Regions from separate parts of the Stenotrophomonas sp. YJH_SMC_101-4 genome, predicted to be linked through region 2. Evidence: predicted binding sites of a transcription regulator. Region 2 holds the regulator's gene; each other region holds the start of a gene.

Region 1 (5,077 bases), on a different contig from region 2:
TCGATCAGACCCTTGATCTGCTTGGCCGCCTCCGCGCTGCGTTGTGCCAGCAGGCGCACTTCTGCGGCCACCACGGCGAAGCTGCGGCCCTGCTCACCCGCGCGCGCGGCTTCCACCGCAGCATTCAACGCGAGGATGTTGGTCTGGAAAGCGATGCCGTCGATCAGCTGGGTGATGTCGCCGATCCGTCGCGAGGCTTCACTGATGCCCTGCATGGTCGCGACCACCTGGCCAACGGCCTCGCCACCGCGCTGGGCCACTGCCGCCGCGCCCTTGACCAGCACGTCGGCACGCCCCGCGGCATCGGCATTGCGACCGACTGTGTCGGTCAGCTCGTGCATCGACGCTGCCGTCTCTTCCAGGTTGGCCGCCTGCTGTTCGGTGCGCTGCGACAGGTCATGGTGACCGGCAACGATCTCGCCAACGCCGGTATCCAGGCTGGAGGTGGCGTGCTGGATGCGGGTGACGATGCGGCCCAGTTGCGCGACGGTGGCGTTGGCATCGTCGCGCATGCGTGCGAACACGCCCTGCAGCTCACCTTCCATGCGCACGCTGAGGTCGCCGCGGGCCAGCGCGGCCAGAAGCGCCTGCAGATCGCCGAGGTTGGTCTCGAAGGTGGTCAACAGGCGATTGATGCTGGTCGACAACGTACGCACAAAGCCCTGCTTTCCCTCCAGCGCGATGCGCCCGTGCAGGTCGCCATGTGCGGCGGCGTCGACCAGTGCGGCCACTTCGGTTTCCAACAGGGTTTCCAGCGCACGGCTGCGCCACTCCACCGCCACACCAAGGAACTGACCTTCGTCGATGATGGCGTTGGCAATCAGCTGGTAGCGCACCCCTGCATGGCCGATCTCGCGCTCCTCGCGCTGGCGCACGCCGGCCAGGCTGGCCAGTGCCGGATGCAGGCGCACCGCATCGCTCGCCACCAGATCTTCAACCCGGAGGTCAAGCTGCTCCAGCAGCGCCGGATTGGCGTAGGCGACCTGCCCTTCCGCATCAATCACCATCAGGCCGGTCTGCGCGCTGTCCAAGGCCTGGCGCACGCGGGTATTGCCGCGCGCCACGGCACGCTCGGTCTCGATGCGCGCGCGCAGGCGCTGCTGCATGTCGACCAGGCGCTGGGCCAGCTGGCCGATCTCATCGTTGGCGTTGTAGACGCGCAGGGTGGTGTCGAGGCGGTCGTCAGCGATATCGCTGGCGAAACGCAGGGTGTCCTGGATCGGCTGGCGCACCGCACGCAGCACCAGCACCAGGCTGGTGATCAGCACGCCGGCCACCAGCAGCAGGGTCAGTGCGAACAGCACGCTCATCGTGCGCGCGCCGGCCTGCTGGCGCGCCTGCGCCTTGGCCAGCGCCGCCACCTGCGCCTGCTGGAAGGCAGCCAGCGCCGGCGCTACGCCAGCAGCGGTATCCAGCAGCGACTGCGCCTCCACGTCCAAGCCGACGCGGGCGGCGGTGTAACCCAGCAGGGCGCCCTGATAGCCCTCCATCCCGCCGCGCAAGGCATCCTGCACATCGGTAGGCAGGCCGGCCAGCGCGAGATCGAACGGCAGCTTCTCCTCGCTGGCACGGTCGGCGTGGGTGGAATCACCGTCGAGCAGCAGCAGTGCCTCCTGCCTTCGCATCTTCTGCAGGGACAGCGCCAGTGGCGGCCGCTGCAGCGCGTCCACCTGTACCTGCAGGGTATCGGCGGCCTGCTGCAGCTGCGCGGCGAGGCCGGCATCACCGCGACCCATCTCGTCGACACGTTCGAACAGGGCAGCCACACCCTGCGAGAACGCGTCGGCGGCTTCGGTCAGCGCCTGCAGGGCCTTGCGCCGGCCAGTATCCATCGGCGTCGCGCGCAGCGCCTGCAGATCGACCTGCAGTGCCTTCTGCGTGGCCAGCAGCTGCGCGCGGTCGGCATCATCGAAACTGCGTGCATACTGGGTCTGCAGGCGACGCGCTTCGGCCACCCGCGTGGACAGGCTGGCGGCCAGATCGCTGCCGCGCTGGTAGCTGGCCTGGCTGCGCGCAGCCAGTGCGTTGGCATGGCCGGTCCAGGCGTAGACAGCGGCGATCGCGACCAGGCCCAGGCCACAGACCCACAGGGTCGCCTTGAGCTTGTTGGCCACGCTGAGCCGATGCGGCTGCAGCCAGCGCAGCAGGCCGGGGGACGCCGAGTGCAACGCGGCAAGGCGCGTGCGCAGGGACCGGAGGTGGGGGACAACGGCCGACATGACAGACTCCAGGCGGAAAGACGCACCTGTATCGGCCGGATTCAGGGCAACTTTAGCGCCTTCTTCGTCCGGGTCCCCCCGTCGCGGGTGGACGCGGCCTTTGTACAGGGTGCAAGCGACGGGGGCATGACACGGGCGCCGCGCTTGACCTCAACCCCGGTTGGGGGAGCACAGTGGACGTTCCTCCCCGCCCGGTGCCTCCATGACGACGCTCGATATCCCCCGCTACCTGCAACGCCTGCAGCTGGATGCGCCGCCACCGCGGACCCTGGCCGGCCTGACCCTGCTGCAGCAGCGCCACAACGCACTGCTGCCCTTCGAGACCCTCAGCTGCCTGCTGCGCGACGCGGTGCCGATCGACCTGGACAGCGTGCAACGCAAGCTGCTTGACGACCGCCGCGGTGGGTACTGCTTCGAACTCAATGGCGGCCTGCTGGCCCTGCTGCAGGCACTGGGCTTTGATGCGCAGCCGCTGAGTGCGCGCGTGCTGCTGGCAGCGCATGACGGCGAACTGACCGCGCGTACCCATCTGCTGCTGCGCGTGCATGTGGATGGGGACGACTGGCTGGTGGATGCCGGATTCGGCAGCCTGACCCCGACCGTACCGCTGCGCCTGCACGATGCGCAGCCGCAGGCCACGCCGCATGAGCGCTATCTGCTGCAGCGTCTGCCTGACGAGGGCGACTTCGTGCTGTCAGCCGAATCCAGCGACGGCTGGCGGGCGATGTACCGCTTCGATCTGCAGGCGCCTGCACCGATCGACAACGTGGTTGGCAACTGGTACGTATGCACCCACCCCGATTCCAGCTTCCCGGGCCAGCTACGCGTGTCGCTGACCGGACCGGACTGGCGCCGTACCATCGGCAGCGGCAACTACACCGAGTACCGCCCCGGGCAGGCGCCGGACAAGCGCCCGCTGCATGATGTGGGTGATGTGCGTGACGTGCTGCAGCAGCGCTTCGGCATGCAGCTGCCGGACGACCCGCGACTGGACCCGGCCATCAATGACTGGCTGCAGCGCTCGCGCGCCGCGACCTTGTAGGGCCGAGCCCATGCTCGGCTGAGCTGGAGCGGCTGGGCCAACAGCAGCCGAGCGTGGGCTCGGCTCTACAGAGCTGCGCGCGCCTGCAGCGCGATACGGTTGCCTTCGCTGTCGCGGATCTCGGCCACACGCCAGTCACCCGCATCGGCCGGGCCGAAGCGCAGCTCAGCTCCCGATTGCAGTGCACGGTCGAGGCTCGCATCCAGGTCATCGACGCCGATGTAGATGCGCGCGCCCTGCTCGGAGGGCCGGTAGTCCGCGCCGTGCACCAGCGCAATGCTGGCACCGGCGGCCTCATCGGAAAACGGCAGATAGGCCATCCGGCAGTCGTGCAGCACGATAGGTTCGTCCACCGCGACCTGCAGCCATTGCTGGTAGAACGTGATGGCCCGGTCCAGGTCACTGGTCGGGATTTCCACATGCAGGATCGGGTTCACTGGCACTCCTTGCTCGGTCCACTCAGATGATGCGCAGGGTAATCGCCTTCAGTACTGCACGGGTGCGATCGCGGGTGCCCAGCTTGTCGAGTATGGCCGACACGTAGTTCTTCACCGTGCCTTCGGCCAGGAACAGGCTGCGCGCGATCTCCTTGTTGCTGTATCCCCCGGCCAGCAGGCGCAGGATCGCCACTTCGCGTTCCCCGAAGGTATCGGTGGGCGGTGCTTCGTCGTGGAAGCGGTAACGGGCGCGCACCGGCTCGGTGCTGACCGGCAACAGCAGGGTTTCACCCGCGGCGACGCGCTCGATCGCTTCACGCAGGTCTGCGGGCACGGCGTCCTTGAGCAGGAAGCCTTGTGCGCCGGCCTCGCTGGCACGCAGCAGCAGATCACTTTCATCGAAGGTGGTCAGCAGCAGCCACGGCGTGGCATCACCGCGCGCGCGCAGCTGGCGCAGTGCCTCGATGCCGTCCATCCCGGGCATGCGGATGTCACTGAGCACCACATCCACGCGCTGGGCAGCCAACGCGTCCAGCAGCGCCTGGCCCTCTTCGGCCTCCAGCACCACGTCTACCCCCAGGCCCTGCAGCAGCGCACGCAGACCCGCACGCACCAGCGCCTGGTCATCGGCCAGGGCAACGCGGATCGCGGCGCCACTCATGCCGGCAACCATGCGGTCAGGTGCATGCCGCCCTGTGCGGTTCGCGCCAGCTCCAAACGCCCCTGTACGGCCGCCAGGCGCTCGCGCATGCCGGCGATGCCATTGCCCTCGCGGATGCGTTCGGCGCGCTGGCCGTCATCGCGGATATCGATACGCAACCGGGAATCCTCTTCACTGATCGTCAGCCAGACGGTGTCTGCATTGCCGTGGCGGGCGGCGTTGGTCAGGGCTTCCTGCACCAGCCGCAGCACGGTCTCGGCCATCAACGGGTCAGCCACGCGCACCCCGTCGCCGATCTGCAGCTGCAGCTTTGGTCGTGGGAAGGGTGCGGCCAGCGCATGCAGTGCGGTGGCCAGATCGAGGCCGCGATCATCGCGCATCGATTGCACCACCTGGCGGATGTCGGCCAGCAACTCGCCGGACAACCGTTCCACCAGCACCAGTCCCTCGCGGCCGGCCAGTGCTGGGTCAGCGGCCAGGGCGCGCAGGTTGAGCCGCATCGCGGTGAGCTTGTGCCCAGCCACATCGTGCAGTTCACGCGCCAGGCGCAGGCGCTCGGCATCGCGTGCGCTGTCGGCCAGCAGCGCGCGGGTAGCCAGCAGGTCGGCGTTGACCCGGGCCAGGTCATCGCGGGCCAGCGCCGTGCTGCGGGCATAGTGGGCGGTCAGTGCGGCGAAGGCCTGGAAGCCGCCATAGAGCAGCACGACCAGCAGCGGCT
Region 2 (5,077 bases):
GCGTGGCTGCCCGGTGCGCGCCACCGCGCTGGACCTGATGGACGAGTACGGTTTCGACGCCGGCCTGGCCCGCGACGTGGCCATGCAGATCCCGCTGGAGACCGAAGCCCACCGTGGCCGCGGCCTGATGCTGGGGCTGATTTCGCGCAAGCTGCCGATCGCCCCGGTCGACCCGCTGGAAGAAGGCGGCGTGATCGCCCTGGTTGGCCCGACCGGCGCCGGCAAGACCACCACCATCGCCAAGCTGGCCTCGCGCTTCGCCGAGAAGCACGCGCCGCGTGATGTGGCCCTGGTCACCACCGACACCACCCGCATCGGTGCCCGCGAGCAGCTGTACGGTTACGGCCGCCAGCTCGGCATCGCGGTGCACGAGGCCAACAGTGGCACCGACCTGGACCAGCTGCTGGAACGCCTGAAGGACTACAAGCTGGTGCTGATCGACACCGCCGGCCTGGGCCCGCGCGACCGCGCGCTGGCCGCCCAGCTGCAGTGGCTGCGTGCCGCCCGCCAGGTGCGCACCCTGCTGGTGCTGCCGGCCAATACCAGCTTCGGCGACATGGACGAGGTGGTCCGCCGCTTCGGCGCCGCCAACCTGCAGGGTCTGGTGCTGAGCAAGCTGGACGAGACCGGCCGCTTCGGCAACGCCCTGTCGGTGGCCGTGGACCATGCCCTGCCGATCACCTGGGTGACCGATGGCCAGGACGTTCCGGAGGACCTGCACCGGGCCAGTGCGGCCAATCTCGTACTTCGCCTTGAAGATTTGCGCCGCGCGGCCGATATGCCCTGCAACCCGGAGTTGAACCATGCCGTCGCGTGAGTACGCCAAGCTGACCAAGACCTTCCCGCTGTCGGCCACCCGCAGCGAGCCGCTCGGCCCTGTGCGCACCATTGCCGTCACTGGCGGCAAGGGCGGCGTGGGCAAGACCAACGTTTCGGCCAACCTGGCCGTGGCGCTGGCTGGCATGGGCAAGCGCACGCTGCTGCTGGACGCCGACCTTGGCCTTGCCAACATCGACGTGATCCTGGGCCTGAACCCCACCTTTACCCTGGCCGACCTGGTCGCCGGCCGCTGCACGCTGGATGACGTCATCGTCGAAGGCCCGAACGGCGTGCTGGTGGTCCCGGCCGCGTCCGGTCGCCGGCACATGGCCGAGCTGGCCCCGGCCGAGCACGTCGGCCTGGTCAACGTGTTCTCCGAACTGGAACGCGAACTGGACATCATGGTGGTGGACACCGCCGCCGGCATCACCGATGGCGTGCTGACCTTCTGCCAGGCCGCGCAGGACACCGTGGTGGTGGTCTGTGACGAGCCGGCCTCGATCACCGACGCCTATGCGCTGATCAAGGTGCTGTCGCGCGAGCGCGGCGTGGACCGCATCCAGGTGGTGGCCAACATGGTGCGCGACCCCAACGAGGGCCGCGTGCTGTACGAAAAGCTGACCCGGGTCTGCGAGAAATTCCTCGCCGATGTCTCGCTGAACTATCTGGGCTGTGTGCCGCAGGATGATTGGCTGCGCCTGTCGGTGCAGCGCCAGCAGCCAGTGGTAAAGGCCTACCCGTCCAGCCCGGCCGCGTTGGCGATCACCGAGATTGCCCGCCGTACCGCACGCTGGCAGGCGCCGACCGAACCGCGCGGCGGCGTTGAGTTCTTCCTCGAGCGTATTCTCAAGCAGCGCGGGGTGGCCGCATGAAAGGCGCAGCCCAGTACCGGGAAGTCCAGCGCACGGCGGCCAACGAGGTCATCGCCCAGCATTCGGACCTGGTGCGGCGCATCGCCCACCACCTGGCCGCACGCCTGCCGGCGAGCGTCGAGGTCGACGACCTGATCCAGGCCGGCATGATGGGACTGATCGAAGCCTCGCGCAGCTATGACGCCGACCAGGGGGCTTCGTTCGAGACCTATGCCTCGATCCGCATCCGCGGTTCGATGATCGATGAGATCCGCCGTGGCGACTGGGTGCCGCGCTCGGTGCACCGCCGTGCACGTGATGCCGCCGCCACCATCCGCCGCCTGGAACAGAGCAGTGGCCGTGCCGCCAGCGCCACCGAAGTGGCCGCCGCGATGGAGATGCCATTGCCCGAGTACCTGCGGCTGATGGAAGACGCTGCCCGTGGCCAGGTGCTGAGTCTTGAATCGCGCATCGAGGACCAGGGCGAGCTGGACACCGTGGCCCAGGGCGGCCCGACCCCGCAGCAGGTGCTGGAGCGCGGCGAGTTCGGCCGCGAGCTGGGCAAGGCCATCGGCCACCTGCCCGAGCGCGAACAGCTGGTGCTCTCGCTGTACTACGAGCAGGAACTGAACCTGAAGGAGATCGGCGCGGTGCTCGGCGTGAGCGAGTCGCGGGTCTGCCAGATCCACGGCCAGGCGGTACTGCGCCTGCGTGGCCGGCTGAAGCTGTTCGAGGCCGCCGACGCCGGCCTCGAAGAATGAACATCCCCGAGGCGGCTGCCCCCGGCCGTCCGGAATGAACAACAAAGGAATTCTGCTTTGAACAAGAACATGCGCATCCTGATCGTCGACGACTTCTCGACCATGCGTCGAATCGTCAAGAACCTGCTGGGCGATCTGGGCTTCACCAATACCGCCGAAGCCGAGGACGGGCATGCCGCGCTGTCGCTGCTGCAGAGCCAGCCGTTCGATTTCGTGGTCACCGACTGGAACATGCCGGTGATGACCGGCATCGAGCTGCTCAAGGCGATCCGTGCCGATGCCAAGCTGAAGACCCTGCCGGTGCTGATGGTCACCGCAGAAGCCAAGCGTGAACAGATCATCGAAGCCGCCCAGAGCGGCGTGAACGGCTACATCATCAAGCCGTTCACCGCGCAGACGCTGGAAGAGAAGCTCGGCAAGATCTTCGAACGCCTGGCGGCCAGCGCCTGATGGATACCACGGTCGACAAGAGCGCCCTCGCCCTGCGCCTGCAGGAGGCCCTGGACGCACTCGAGTCCGGTGACGAAGCCGCCTGGCGGCAGCGCATCGACGGACTGGTCGCGCTGCGCACGCAGCCGATGATGAGTGGGCTCTCGCGGCTGGCCCGCGAACTGGGGCAGGCGCTGGGTGAACTGCCGACCGTGCCGAGCGAAGCCGGGGAACTGGACGATGCCTGCGCGCGCCTGGACCACGTGGTGGCGATGACCGAACAGGCCACGCACCGCACCCTGGACCTGGCCGAGGAATGCCGCAGCCTGACCGAACAGCTGCGCGCCGAAGGCCTGCAGCCGGGCCAGGACGCGCAGCTCGAGCGCATCCGCCACAACCTGACCGAGATCGCCCTGACCCAGAGCTACCAGGACCTGACCGGGCAGATCATCCGTCGCGTGGTGGGCATCGTCCGCCGCGTGCACGAAGGCTTCGGCGCACTCGGCCTGCCACCGGAACAGCATCGCACCGACCCGGAACTGGCCGGGCCGGCACTGAAGGGACTGGACCGCCACGCGGTCTCGCAGAACGACGCCGACGACCTGTTGTCGGATCTGGGGCTGTAAGCATGAGCGCGGTATCCGACGACATCACTGCCGATTTCATCATCGAGGCACAGGAAATCCTGGATCGCCTCGGCGAACAGCTGGTGTCGCTGGAGCAGGCACCGCAGGACAGCGATCAGCTCAACGCGGTGTTCCGCGGCTATCACACGCTCAAGGGCGGCGCCGGATTCCTCGGCGTCACCGCCATGGTCGAGCTGTGCCATGCCGCTGAAGAAGCGCTGGGCGCCGCGCGTGCCGGCCAGGCGGTGCTGCAGGCCCATCACTTCGACGCGGCCCAGCAATCGCTGGACTACCTGCAGTCGATGCTGGATGCAGTTTCCTCCGGCACCGAGCCGGGCTATGCACCGCCGGACCTGATCGCCCAGTTCGACGTACACGGCGGTGCCTTGGCGGCACCCGCCGCCGCAGCAGCACCCGCCGCGGGTGGCAGCGACCTGATCACCGACGACGAATTCGAGGCCCTGCTCGACCAGCTGCATGGTGGCAACGCGCCGACCGCGGTCGCACCGGCGAAGAAGGCCGACGACGGACTGATCAGCGAAGACGAGTTCGAAGCCCTGCTCGACCAGCTGCACGGTGGCGCCGCACCGGGCACCAAGCCTGCTGCCGCCATGGCACCGGCGCCGGCTGCAGCCCCGCGCCCGGTCGCCGCACCGGCACCGGTGGCAAAGCCGGCCGCCAAGCCGTTGGCCGAGGCCGAACATACCGTACGCGTAGACACCAAGCGCCTGGACGCGATCGTCAACCTGATCGGCGAACTGGTGCTGTCACGCAATCGGCTCAAGACCCTGCGTGCACGCCTGCGCGATGAAGAATTGGACCGCGCCGTGTCCACCCTGGACATCGCCACGGCCCGCCTGCAGTCGGCGGTGATGCGTACCCGCATGCAGCCGGTGGGCAAGGTCTTCTCCCGCTTCCCCAAGGTGGCCCGCGACGTCGCCCGCTCGCTGAAGAAGGAAGTGGACCTGGAACTGATCGGCGCCGAGACCGAGCTCGACCGCAACCTGGTCGAAGCGCTGGCCGACCCGCTGGTGCACCTGGTCCGCAACGCCATCGACCATGGCGTGGAAATGCCCGACCTGCGCGAGGCGCAGGGCAAGCCGCGGATGGGCCACGTGCGGCTGTCGGCGCAGCAGGAAGGTGACTACGTCAGCATCGAGGTGCAGGACGATGGCGCCGGCATCGACCCCGAAAAGCTGCGTGCCAAGGCACGCGAGAAGGGCCTGATCGATCCGGAGGCGGCCGCGCGCCTGAGCAGCGAGGAATGCCTGCACCTGGTGTTCCTGCCCGGCTTCTCGACCAAGCAGCAGGTCACCGACATCTCCGGCCGCGGCGTCGGCATGGACGTGGTGCAGTCACGCATCCGCGAACTGAGCGGCCAGATCCAGATCCAGTCGGAGCTGGGCCGTGGCAGCCGCTTCCTGATCCGCGTGCCGCTGACCCTGGCGATCCTGCCGACCCTGCTGGTGCAGGCCGGTGAGGACGTCTACGCGTTGCCGCTGGCGCGCGTGATGGAAGTGCTGCACGCACCGCGCACGTCGCTGGGCTGGTTCGATGGCCGTGCCGTGCTCGACCGCCGCTCGCACACCCT
Region 3 (5,077 bases), on a different contig from region 2:
AGTTCCGCTTCAACTTCTTCCGCCAGCACGGCGCCCCCAAGAATCCCGGCTTCAAGCAGGCCTGGAAGGCGCTGTCCTTCGGCGACCGCCTGAAGATCAACCTGAACTTCTTTGCGTTGTTCTTCGGCGCCATCTACCTGTTGATCCTGGGCATGTGGCGCAAGGCACTGGTGTTGATCGGCATCAACATCGTGCTCGCCATCATCACCATGTTCCTTCCGGACGTGGTGGGGCGCATGCTGTTCATCGCCATGAACCTGCTCGTCGCCTCCAGCACCAACTACAGCTACTACCTGGAGAAGGTGGAAGGACGCACCAGCTGGAACCCGTTTGAAGGCATGTTCTGAGCCCTCAGAACTGCGCAGGGATGCGCGGCAAGGATGCAATCGACGCCCGGCCCCCGCCGGGCGTCTTCGTTTGCGGGATCAGGCCGCGCGGCGAGCCGTGGCCACCGGCTCGGCCTGCAGGCGGAAGCGCGAGACCGCCACCGCCAGCTGCTCGGCCTGTTCTTCCATCGCACGCGCGGCGGCACTGGCTTCCTCCACCAGCGCGGCGTTCTGCTGGGTGGTCTCGTCCATCTGCACCACGGTCTGGTTGACCTGCTCGATGCCCGCCGACTGCTCGCGAGAGGCCGCCGAGATCTCGGCCATGATCTCGTTCACTCGACCGACCTGGCCAACGATTTCCTGCATGGTGCGGCCCGCGCCGTGCACCAGCTGCGCACCGGCACCGACCTGCGCCACCGAGGCGTCGATCAGCTCCTTGATCTCCTTCGCCGCACCTGCCGAGCGCTGGGCCAGCGCGCGCACTTCGCTGGCGACCACGGCGAATCCACGTCCCTGTTCGCCGGCACGCGCCGCTTCCACCGCCGCGTTCAGCGCCAGGATGTTGGTCTGGAACGCGATGCCGTCGATCACCGAAATGATCTCCGCAATGCGCTGCGACGAGGCCTCGATCTGCTCCATGGTCTGCACCACCTGGCTGACCACCTGCCCGCCTTCGCTGGCCACACCCGCTGCGGAGCCGGCCAGGGTGTTGGCCTGCAGCGCGTGGTCGGCATTCTGGCGCACCGTGGAGGTCAGCTCCTCCATCGAGGCCGCGGTCTCTTCCAGGTTCGCTGCCTGCTGCTCGGTACGGCGCGACAGGTCACTGTTGCCCGCGGCAATCTCACCCGCCGCCAGGCGGATGCTGGCCGCCGACTGCTGGATCTGGCCGACGATCTGGGTCAGCTGCTGCACGGTGCTGTTGGCATCGTCGCGCATCACCGCGAACACACCGTGGAAGTCGCCGTGCATGCGTGCGCTGAGATCGCCTGCGGCGATCGCGCGCAGCAGCGTCGACAGCTCGGCCAGGTTGTGGTCGCTGACCTGCATCATGGTGTTGAGGGTTTCCACCATGCGGCGGAAGTCGTGGTCGAAGCGCAGCGTGTCGCCGCGCACCGCGAAGTCGCCGGCGGCGGCGGCGGCGGCCAGCTGCTGGATCTGATCGTTGATCGCCGCCAGGTTGCTCTTGGTGGTGGCCATCGCAGCGGTGAACACCGCCTTCTCGCCCGGCAGCGCTTCCATGTCCACGCTCAGGTCACCCACCGCATAACGCTGCATCACGTCGACCAGACGCTGGGTGACGGCGTTGCTGGAGGCCACCAGCTGGTTGCTGTCGGCCACCATCCGGCCGTACTCGCCCGGGAACGCCGCAGCGTCCATGCGGTAGCTGATTTCGCCGGCGTCATGGCGACGCGCCATCTCCGCCTGCGCCGCCATCACCGACTGCAGCTGACCCCGCATGCCCTGCATCGCTTCCAGCAGGCGGCCCACTTCGTCGTTGCTGCGTGCCGGCAGGGTGCTGTCCAGCTTGCCTGCGGCGACGTCGCCGGCCACGCGCACGGCTTCGGCCAGTGGGCGGATCGCCAACCGGCGCAGCAGCACATAGACACCCACACTCAGCGTCAGCGCGGCTACCACGCCAACCAGCAGGGTCAGCCACAGCAGCTGGCGCGCCTCGGCCACGATCACCGCGTGTGGCATCACCACGCCCAGCGCGAAGCGCTGCGGCGCATCGCCCACGCGCAGCGGCACGTACACGCGCACGTTGCCTGCCGCATCCGGAGTGAAGGCTTCGAACCGGCGGTCGGCGGCGATGTCGGCCAGCATGCTGCGGGTCAATGCGTCGTTGCGCGGCTTGCCGATCTCGGCGGCGTTCGCCGAAGCCAGCACCACGCCGTTCGGCGAGAGCAGTTCAACGCGCCCGGCGCCCATCGGCTTCAGCGTGGCCAGGTGCTTCTGCAGCGCCGCCAGCGAGAAGTCCACGGTGAACACACCGAGGAACGTGCCGTTTTCGATGATCGGAGTGCTCAGCGTGCTCATCAGCACCTGCTGGCCGGCGATGTCGTAGGCATAAGGTTCACTGACCTTGGGCAGCTTGTCGCGGCTGGGCACCACGTACCAGTCGGCCGAGCCGTCAGCGGCTTCGGTGTAGTCGGTCATGGTCGACTGCTGTGGCTTGCCGTCATGCCAGGCCCAGTAGCTCATGTAGCGGCCACTGGCATCGTGCATCTCGGCATTGGCGAACTCGGCATCCTTGCCATCGAAGGCGTCGGCTTCCCACATGGTGCTCTTGCCCAGCCATTCTGGATGGCTGCGCAGCTGCTCGCCCAGCACGGCCGCCAGGCTGGCGCGATCAGGCGCGTCACCCCGCGCACGCTGGGCGAGCACGGCCTCGACCATGGCGTCGTTGCTTGCAAAGGCGGTGCCCAGATCCGCCGCGACCTGGCGGGCTTCGGCGGTGGCTTCGCTGGCCATGGTCTGGCGCGAGGCATCGATCAGGCTGGCGCTGGCCTGGCGGTAGATCAGGAACGCGGTCAGGCCGAAGCACAGCAGCGCGATCGCAGCGGTGCCCAGCATCAGCTTGTGGGCGATGCTGCCCGGGCGGCGGGCAGCGGCGGAACGGGGAGAAGGCATGGAAGGGTCCGCAAGGCAGTTCAGGACGACCGGCACCGCGAGGGCACCGCGCAGGTGCGCGATCCGTCGCGCAGGCCACCGGCCGCCGGGACCCGCCCGGCGCAGGAAGCGCACCGGGTTAGCGGCCGCCTGCGAACGAGGTTGAGACGCTCCGCCTGCACATTCCTGAACCTGCTCAGGGTCGGGTCAGGAACCCGCCCCGTTCCGTCCTATTCGGCAACCCGATCCTTGATCCACTGCGCCCGAGGCAGCACTTCGATGCTGCCAGCCGCGTACTGCTGCAGCACGTCGTCCGGGCCGAAGCGCGGCTGCCAGCCCAGTGTGCTGCGCATCAGTGCACTGTCGTAGACGCGGTCGATGCTCAACGGCAGCGGCCAGCCGCGGCGCTCGAACTCGGCCAGCAGCAGCGGGGCGCGGCGGGCCAGCACCCGGCGGGGCTGGGTCGCCAGTTCCAGGCAATCCTCGCGCAGGAACGGTGTCGGTGCGCAGGCAATATAGCGTGCGAAGGCAGCGCCCTCATCGTGCAGCAGCGCGGCATGTGCACTGGCCACGTCGCGCGCGTCGATGCCGCGGTGCAGGCGGAACATCGCCATCCGCTCCGGTGGCTCGGGGAAGCAGCGGGCCATGCGCAGCACGCGCACGCTGAAGCCCGGTGCCGCAGCGGCTTCGGCCAACGCCTCTGCCTGCAGCTTGCTGCGATGGTAGATCGTGCGCGGCAACGGCTCGGTATCTTCATCGATCCAGCGGCATCCGCCCGCCACTACCGCATGGCCATACAGCGCCGTGGTGCTGGTCAGCACGAAGCGGCGTGCACCGGCCTCGCGGGCAGCCTGCAACAGGTGTGCGGTCGCCTCCACATTGATCTGCTGGAATACCGCATCCGGCACCAGGCCGACATGAGGTGCGTGCAGGGCGGCGGTATGGATCACCGCATCGACCCCCTGCACCGCCCGCGTCACGGCCTGACGATCGGTGACATCGGCAATGATGCGGGTGGTGGCAAATGGGCTGCGATCCAGCCCCACCACTTCGTGGGCCGCCGCCAGCGCGCCGAAGATCGCACGCCCGATCCGCCCGGAACTGCCGGTCAACAGAATCTTCATTGAGTCCATTCACTCGAAGCGCCCGGGAACTACCGGGATGCTTCGATTCTAGGCACGCTGCATGTCGTCTGCGATAGGGCGCGGTTGCAATTGTGCGTTCATTTTGGCGATGCCGATCGGGCCAGCAGCTGCCGGGCGACGAACAGCGGATCGTCACCGCCTGCCGCATCAGGCGTGACCCCGGTACGTTCCCAGTTGGTTCCGGTACGAAGGTTGATCGGCTGCCGGTCGGGAATGCTGATCTGATAGCCCTCCGGCAGCAGCACAGGATCATCGAACATATGTGCCGCGCCGCCACTTCGACTCCCAACGACACGTGCCCGCCCCTGCGCCTGCAGCGAGTACGCGACGAATTCGGCGGCCGAGCCGGTGCGGCGGTCGATCAGCACCACCAGCGGCTTCAGGTACAGCCCCAGGCTCGCCGGTGGCAACGGTACCGGACTGCGTTGGCCACGTTGTTGCAGTGACTGCACCTGGGTGATCTCCGCCGCCAGCAGGGTCCGCACCAGCAGGTCCGCACTGCCGTCATCACCCCCCCCGTTCTGGCGCAGATCGAGCACCAGGCCATCGGTGTCGGCCAGAAGGGTGAAGGCCGCGGCCAGCTTCGGCCGGGCCAGATCGAGCGGATAGAAGGTGCTCAGGCGCAGGTAGCCGATGTTGCCTTCCAGCACCCGCACCTCGCGCACGCCCGCACCATTGCTGCGTGCATCCGCGCGCCAGGCCATCAGCCAGTCATCCAGGCCGGCGCTGGCATCCACCCGCTCGACATGGAAGTGGCCATCGAACACGTCCAGGTCCTGGTTCAGGCGTGCGCTGAACGCCTTGGGGTCCGCGCAGCTGTCCGCATAGCGCTGCTGGGCGGACCAGCCGCGCACCACCTCGGCAATGCGCGCGCCTTCGGCCACGTCCAGGTACTGCGCCTGTATCGCCTTGGCCGCCGCCTGCAGCACCGCGTCCTGGGCCGGGCAGGACGCCGCCAGCAGCGCGCCCAGCATCCACGAAACCACCATGACCGCA

Evidence for each region. Region 2 encodes FliA, which starts transcription of late flagellar genes. Its sites were predicted from a motif close to TAAAGTTTNNCNNNCNNNGGCCGATAA; they were not measured.
Region 1: the regulator FliA is predicted to act here: its motif matches at 2,248-2,274, upstream of AC5P8D_RS12830 (methyl-accepting chemotaxis protein).
Region 3: the regulator FliA is predicted to act here: its motif matches at 3,076-3,102, upstream of AC5P8D_RS13250 (methyl-accepting chemotaxis protein).

What each region holds. Positions count from the first base shown of each region.
Region 1 covers NZ_JCAFTP010000003.1:423,227-428,303, reverse strand. The annotation lists gene AC5P8D_RS12830 (methyl-accepting chemotaxis protein) at 1-2,219, opposite strand, end outside; gene AC5P8D_RS12825 (arylamine N-acetyltransferase family protein) at 2,422-3,261, shown strand; gene AC5P8D_RS12820 (VOC family protein) at 3,327-3,698, opposite strand; gene AC5P8D_RS12815 (response regulator transcription factor) at 3,721-4,359, opposite strand; gene AC5P8D_RS12810 (sensor histidine kinase) at 4,356-5,077, opposite strand, start outside.
Region 2 covers NZ_JCAFTP010000001.1:1,072,937-1,078,013, forward strand. The annotation lists gene flhF (flagellar biosynthesis GTPase FlhF) at 1-817, shown strand, start outside; gene AC5P8D_RS04965 (MinD/ParA family ATP-binding protein) at 804-1,691, shown strand; gene AC5P8D_RS04970 (RNA polymerase sigma factor FliA) at 1,688-2,431, shown strand; gene cheY (chemotaxis response regulator CheY) at 2,489-2,881, shown strand; gene AC5P8D_RS04980 (protein phosphatase CheZ) at 2,881-3,486, shown strand; gene AC5P8D_RS04985 (chemotaxis protein CheA) at 3,489-5,077, shown strand, end outside.
Region 3 covers NZ_JCAFTP010000003.1:514,627-519,703, reverse strand. The annotation lists gene AC5P8D_RS13255 (DUF2628 domain-containing protein) at 1-347, shown strand, start outside; gene AC5P8D_RS13250 (methyl-accepting chemotaxis protein) at 426-2,957, opposite strand; gene AC5P8D_RS13245 (NAD-dependent epimerase/dehydratase family protein) at 3,167-4,060, opposite strand; gene AC5P8D_RS13240 (S41 family peptidase) at 4,159-5,070, opposite strand.